DNA from 2 places in the Mesorhizobium sp. C089B genome. Region 1 is predicted to be linked to the other one. Evidence: predicted binding sites of a transcription regulator. Region 1 holds the regulator's gene; the other holds the start of a gene.
What was found. The regulator HrcA, encoded in region 1, represses chaperone genes, less so after heat shock. The targets are predictions, from matches to a motif close to GTTAGCACTCNCNNNNNGNGAGTGCTAAC.
Positions count from the first base shown of each region.

Region 2: the regulator HrcA is predicted to act here: its motif matches at 1,348-1,376, upstream of groES (co-chaperone GroES).

Region 1 is NZ_CP100469.1:4,602,124-4,605,676, reverse strand. Features, by position in the region: gene NLY44_RS22750 (PQQ-dependent sugar dehydrogenase) at 1-1,349, opposite strand, end outside; gene NLY44_RS22745 (hypothetical protein) at 1,456-1,656, opposite strand; gene hrcA (heat-inducible transcriptional repressor HrcA) at 1,693-2,778, opposite strand; gene rph (ribonuclease PH) at 2,927-3,553, shown strand, end outside.
Region 2 is NZ_CP100469.1:5,833,182-5,836,734, reverse strand. Features, by position in the region: gene NLY44_RS28600 (adenosylmethionine--8-amino-7-oxononanoate transaminase) at 1-19, shown strand, start outside; partial or broken gene bioZ (3-oxopimeloyl-[acyl-carrier-protein] synthase BioZ) at 16-998, shown strand; gene groES (co-chaperone GroES) at 1,429-1,725, shown strand; gene groL (chaperonin GroEL) at 1,789-3,444, shown strand.

The DNA.
Region 1 (3,553 bases):
CAGGATGGGCCATCGACATGGGTGATGCGCCAGATGGTGCCGTTGCCATCCTCGGTGACGATAAGCGCGCCGTCCTTGGCCACCGCGACGCCGACCGGCCGGCCCCAGACGGCGTCGTCGGAGAGGACGAAGCCGGTGATGAAATCCTGGTACTCGCCGGTCGGCTTGCCGTCGCTGAATCTCAGCCGCACCACCTTGTAGCCGGTCCTCATACCACGGTTCCAGGAGCCGTGCAGGGCGACGAAGGCGTCACCCTTGTACTCTGCCGGGAAATTGCCGCCGTCATAGAAGGCGATGTTGAGCGGCGCCGAATGCGCCTGCATCAGCACGTCGGGCACGGTGACCGAGCCGGCGAGGTCTGGGCGCGCGCCCTCGTGACGCGGGTCCTCGTTGGCGCCGATATAATACCAGGGCCAGCCATAGAAGGCGCCGTCCTTGACTGAGGTGGCATATTCGAACGGCACATCGTCGCCGAGACCGTCGCGCTCGTTGACGACACACCACAGCGCGCCGGTGGCCGGCTGCACGGTCATGCCCGAGCAATTGCGCAGGCCGGTAGCGAGGATGCGGCCATTCTTGCCGTCGGGGCCGAAGGCCAGCACGTCGGCACGGCCATCCTCGGAACCCCAGGTGGCGCCGAGTGGCTGTGATTTTGCCCAGGCGTCAAGGCCGCCCTTCGGTGCCTTCTGCATGCCCTCCGCGACGTTCGATCCGGAGCCGACCGAGAGATACAGCGTCTTCCCGTCCGGCGAGAAGGCGATATCGCGGGTCCAGTGGCCGCCGGTAGGGATGTCGGAGACAATCGTCTCCGGTTCGCCGGAGGCTTTAAGGTCGCCGTCGCGATAGGCGTAGCGGACCACGCTGTCGTTGTTGGCGACGTAGACCCATTGCGGCTTGTCGCCAGGCGGGTAGAAGGCGATGCCATAGGGCTGGTTTAGATTGTCGGCAAAAATGCCCTCTTCGGCCGGCTTCGCGCTACCCTTGGCCAGCCGATAGACGCGGATCTGGTTGGCGTCACTGTCGGCGACGAACAGGTCGCCGTTCGGCGCCACGCGCACGACCCGCGGATTGGAAATGCCGGAAGCAACCAGTTCGGCCGAAAACCCAGGCGGCAGGACGGGCTTCGCGCCCTCGGGCCGATCGCCGAGGCCGGCGCTGTTGGAGGCGGATCCGGTGATGTTGGGTCTTTTCAGATCATCCGGCCTAATCAGCCGGCGCACACCTGGCTTGTCGGCCTTCCAGTCGCCGAAAGCGTCCTTGCCGGTCAGCAGCAGTTGATCAGCCTGCTGGGCGAAGGCGCTGGTGGCCAGAAGCAGGGCAAGGCCTGCGAAGCCGGCAATCCGGATCATGCTGTTCTCCTCGAACTCGCGCCGGTCGGCGCGTCACGACAAGGGAGATATTGTGCGGCCGCCGCAAAAGAGAAGCGTGCGCGCGCAGATTCGACGAGAGAACCGCTCAACTTTCCTCTTCGACGTCCAGATCGTCGTCGAGACGCTTTTCCAATGCGACGAGATCTTCCGGCAGCGGCAAGCCCATGGCGCGCATTTCGCGCAGTTTTTCGCGCAGCTGCTCCTGGATTTCGTGCTCGTCCTCCGGCTGGTTGACCATTTCTTCGAGCAGCATGCTGATCTGGGCCTTGAACGATTCAAGCGCCATTCTGCGCCCTCCTTTACGGTGATCCCGGCTTCGGAATTATCTTAACATCCGGGTAATCAATTGGGCCGTGTAGTCGACCATCGGCACGATGCGGGCATAATTCAGCCTGGTCGGGCCGATGACGCCGAGCGCGCCGACGACGCGGGCGTCCTTGTCGCGGTAAGGTGCCACGACCAGCGACGAGCCGGAGAGCGAGAACAGCTTGTTTTCCGAGCCGATGAAGATCCGCACGCCGGGGCCGTCCTCGGCGAGGTCGAGCAGCTGGATCAGCCCGTCCTGCGTCTCCAGATCCTCGAACAGGTGGCGCAGCAATTCGATATCGGCCTGGGCGGTGACGTTTTCGAGCAAATTGGCGCGGCCGCGCACGATAAGGCGCGCCGGCAGGCCGCTGTCGGCGCCGGCCCACACCGCCAGGCCTTTCTCGACCAGGTCCTGCGACAACGTGTCCAGCGCTGCCCGGGTCTCGTCCTTGATACGGGCGATCTCGATGCGCGCCTCGGCGAGCGTGCGGCCCCTGATATTGGCGTTGAGGAAGTTGGAGGCCTCGTGCAGCTGCGAGACGGTGATGCCGGCCGGCAGGTCGACGACGCGGTTCTCGACATCGCCATTCTGCGACACCATCACCGCCAGCGCCTTGGTCGGCTCGAGCTGGATGAACTCGATGTGCTTCAGCGCCACCTCGTTCTTGGTGGCGAGCACCAGGCCGGCGCCGCGCGACATGCCCGACAGCATCTGGCTGGCCTCGGTCAGCATGTGTTCCAGCGTCGCGCCCGAGCCGGAGGCGCGCACCTGCGCCTCGATGACCCGGCGTTCCTCGTCGGAGAGATCGCCAAGCTCCATGAAGGCATCGACGAAGAATCGCAGGCCGGTCTGAGTCGGCAGGCGCCCGGCCGAGATGTGCGGGGCATAGATCAGGCCGAGATGCTCGAGGTCGCTCATCACGTTGCGGATGGTGGCCGGCGACAGCGACGACGGCAGGATGCGCGACAGGCTGCGCGATCCCACAGGCTCACCGTCCTTCAAATAGGATTCGACGATGCGCCTAAAAATGTCGCGCGAACGCATGTCGAGCGATTGCAGCGCGGGCGCCAGCAGACTGGGTTCGGTGACTGCCTTGGTCATTCGAGCCAAAAACCTCCGGCCCAAGGATATAGACTTCCATCGCTCCCGCGCAACCCGGCGTCTATATGGGGCCTTTTCCTTTGCGCCATGGGCTGCATGCGTCTACAAGCCGCCGACGCAACCGTAAAAAGAACAGAAAGAGGCCTCGATGCGCCCTTCCAAACGCCAAGCCGACGAAATGCGCGCCATCTCCTTCGAGCGCGGCGTCTCCAAACACGCCGAGGGCTCGTGCCTGGTGAAATTCGGCGACACGCATGTGTTGTGCACGGCGAGCCTGGAGGAAAAGGTGCCGGGCTGGATGCGCAATTCCGGCAAGGGCTGGGTGACGGCGGAATACGGCATGCTGCCGCGTTCGACCGGCGAGCGCATGCGCCGTGAAGCCTCGGCCGGCAAGCAAGGCGGCCGCACGCTGGAAATCCAGCGGCTGATCGGCCGCTCCTTGCGCGCCGTTGTCGACCTGCAGGCACTGGGCGAACAGCAGATCACCGTCGACTGCGACGTCATCCAGGCCGATGGCGGCACCCGCACGGCCTCGATCACCGGCGGCTGGGTGGCGCTCTACGATTGCCTGCGCTGGATGGAAGCGCGGCAGATGGCCAGTGTTGCCAAGGTGCTGAAGGACCATGTCGCGGCAATTTCCTGCGGCATCCATGACGGCCAGCCGGTCATCGACCTCGACTACATCGAGGATTCATCTGCCGGCACCGACGCCAATTTCGTCATGACCGGCAAGGGCGGCATCGTCGAGATCCAGGGCACCGCCGAGGGCGAGCCT
Region 2 (3,553 bases), 1.2 Mb from region 1:
CTTCGGGTCAAGGCCATGAGCAAGTCGTCGCGCATTCTCGGACTTGGCCATCACGTGCCTGGGCGCAAGGTGGCCAATGCCGAGATCGAGAGCAATCTCGGCCTCGAGCCGGGCTGGATCGAAAGGCGTACCGGAATCCGTTCGCGCTTCTGGGCAACGGACGAAGACACGCTGTCGGGTCTTGCCACCCGGGCTGGCGACATGGCGCTGGTGAACGCCGGTATTGCGCGCCACGACATCGGTCTGCTGTTGCTTGCCACCTCGACGCCCGACCATCTTCTGCCGCCAAGCGCGCCGCTGGTCGCACACAAGCTTGGCCTTGGCCGCGCAGGCGCGGTCGATCTGACCGGCGCCTGCGCCGGCTTCATCTATGCGCTCATGTTTGCGGACGGGTTCACCCGCCTGCATGGCAAACCAGCGCTGGTCATCGCCGCCAACATCCTCAGCCGCCGCATCAATCCAGCCGAGCGCGCGAGCTCAGTCTTGTTCGCCGATGCCGCCGGCGCCCTGGTGATCGGTCAGTGCGATGATGCTGATCGGGGCATTCTCGGTGCCTCGGTGGCTTCGGACGGCTCGCGCTACGGGCTGATCCAGATTCCCGCAGAGGAAGCAACACGCCGTTCCATGGCGACCTCGACCTCGGGCAGACCCGGATGACGATGACCGACGGGCCCGAAGTGTTCGCAAAAGCCGTCGAGATGATGACCGATTGCTCGACAGCCGCGCTAGCCACTGCGGGAGTGCGGCCACACAATGTCGGCCGGTTTGTGCCGCATCAGGCCAATACTCGGATTTTCGGCGCGGTCGGAAGAAACCTCGGCATTGCTGACCAAGCAATTGTCAAGACGATTGCCGAATACGGCAACTCTTCGGCCGCGACGGTCCCGCTGTCGCTCTCGCTCGCCAACCAGATGAAGCCATTCCAGCCAGGAGAGAAAATCCTTCTGGCGGCGGCCGGTGCGGGTCTCAGCGGCGGCGCTCTCGTGGTTGGAATCTAGTCGGCCGGCTCACGCGCGCAGGACTGGTCATGAATGGCAATAGGTGCAACAGAACCAATGCCAAAATGGCCTTCTGAAGCTCGACATGACCAAGCTGACGCAGCACGACCCGTGCGAGCCTCTGGATGAGTTCAAATGCAACACCCGTTGCACCAACCGTACCATCTGAATAAAACTCAATTACAAAGGGTGAGCCGCCCCATATATGTCGGATACCCGACATTGTTCACATAAAAGGCTCGATGCTTACACCCTCTTTTCTGGCTGCTCTTTGCTGTCTTCTCTTTTCTCTTTGCTCTTTGCTCTTCCGTCTTGACTAGCAGGAGCCTGCGGCTTATCTCATTGCCGCGTTAGCACTCGCTTCGGCTGAGTGCTAGGCATGCTCCAGCAACGGAGCACCGTTCAACATCCGCACCAAGGAAATCCAAAAATGGCAAAGTCGAATTTCCGGCCGCTGCATGACCGCGTGGTCGTACGCCGGGTCGAATCCGAATCCAAGACCGCCGGCGGGATCATCATCCCGGATACGGCAAAGGAAAAGCCGCAGGAAGGGGAGATCATCGCCGTCGGTTCAGGTGCGCGCGACGAAGCCGGCAAGCTGGTCCCGCTGGACGTCAAGGCCGGCGACCGCATCCTGTTCGGCAAGTGGTCGGGCACCGAAGTCAAGCTCAATGGCGAAGACCTTCTGATCATGAAGGAATCCGACATTATGGGCATCATCGGCTGATTATCGGCCTTACCGTCAACTGAATTTCGGGCTTGATCGCAAGCCCCTGCCAGGAGCTAAAAAATGGCTGCCAAAGACGTAAAATTCTCCCGCGATGCCCGTGAGCGCATGCTTCACGGCATCAACATCCTCGCCGACGCAGTGAAGGTCACGCTCGGCCCCAAGGGCCGCAACGTCGTCATCGACAAGTCGTTCGGCGCACCGCGCATCACCAAGGACGGCGTCACCGTCGCCAAGGAAATCGAACTTTCCGACAAGTTCGAAAACATGGGCGCGCAGATGATCCGCGAAGTTGCTTCGAAGACCAACGACATCGCCGGTGATGGCACCACGACCGCGACCGTCCTGGCGCAGTCGATCGTCCAGGAAGGTAACAAGGCGGTTGCCGCCGGCATGAACCCGATGGACCTGAAGCGCGGCATCGACCTGGCCGTGACCGAAGTCGTCGCGGCTCTCGGCAACGCTGCCAAGAAGATCAAGACCTCCGAGGAAGTTGCCCAGGTCGGCACGATCGCCGGCAATGGCGACGAGTCGGTCGGCAAGATGATCGCCGAAGCGATGCAGAAGGTCGGCAATGAAGGCGTCATCACGGTTGAAGAAGCCAAGACCGCCGAGACCGAGCTGGAAGTCGTCGAAGGCATGCAGTTCGACCGCGGCTATCTCTCGCCCTACTTCGTCACCAACGCCGACAAGATGGTTGCCGAGCTCGAGGACGTCTACATCCTCCTGCACGAGAAGAAGCTGTCCAACCTCCAGGCCATGCTGCCGGTTCTCGAAGCCGTCGTGCAGACCTCCAAGCCGCTGCTCATCATCTCGGAAGACGTCGAAGGCGAGGCTCTGGCCACGCTGGTCGTCAACAAGCTGCGCGGCGGCCTGAAGATCGCCGCCGTCAAGGCGCCGGGCTTCGGTGATCGCCGCAAGGCCATGCTGGAAGACATCGCCATCCTCACCGGTGGCCAGGTCATCTCGGAAGACCTCGGCATCAAGCTCGAGAATGTCGGCCTCAACATGCTCGGCCGCGCCAAGAAGGTGTCGATCTCCAAGGAGAACACCACCATCGTCGACGGCGCCGGCAAGAAGGACGAGATCCAGGGCCGCGTTGCCCAGATCAAGCAGCAGATCGAAGAGACCACGTCGGACTACGACAAGGAGAAGCTGCAGGAACGTCTGGCGAAGCTCGCCGGCGGCGTTGCGGTGATCCGTGTCGGCGGCGCGACGGAAGTCGAAGTCAAGGAAAAGAAGGACCGCGTCGATGACGCCCTCAACGCGACCCGCGCGGCCGTGGAAGAAGGCATCGTTGCAGGCGGCGGCGTCGCACTGCTGCGCGCTTCGGCCAACATCAAGGTCACCGGCGTCAATGCCGACCAGGCTGCCGGCATCAACATCGTTCGTCGTGCACTGCAGGCTCCGGCCCGTCAGATCGCTTCGAACGCAGGTGCTGAAGCTTCGATCGTCGCCGGCAAGATCCTCGACAACAAGGGCGCGACCTACGGCTACAACGCCCAGACCGGCGAGTATGGCGACATGATCGCCATGGGCATCGTCGACCCGGTCAAGGTCGTTCGTACCGCTCTCCAGGACGCGGCTTCGGTCGCCGGCCTGCTCGTCACCACCGAAGCCATGATCGCGGAGGCTCCGAAGAAGGAGTCGGCCGGCGGCGGCATGCCTGGTGGTATGCCCGGCGGCGGCATGGGCGGGATGGGCGGTATGGATTTTTAATCCAGCCCCTATCAACTTACAGCGGACAGGGCGGCAGCAATGCCGCCCTGTCCTTGTGTGCCGAGCATGATCGACAGCTTGGAGGTGCAGTCCCGAGGATCTCGTTCGA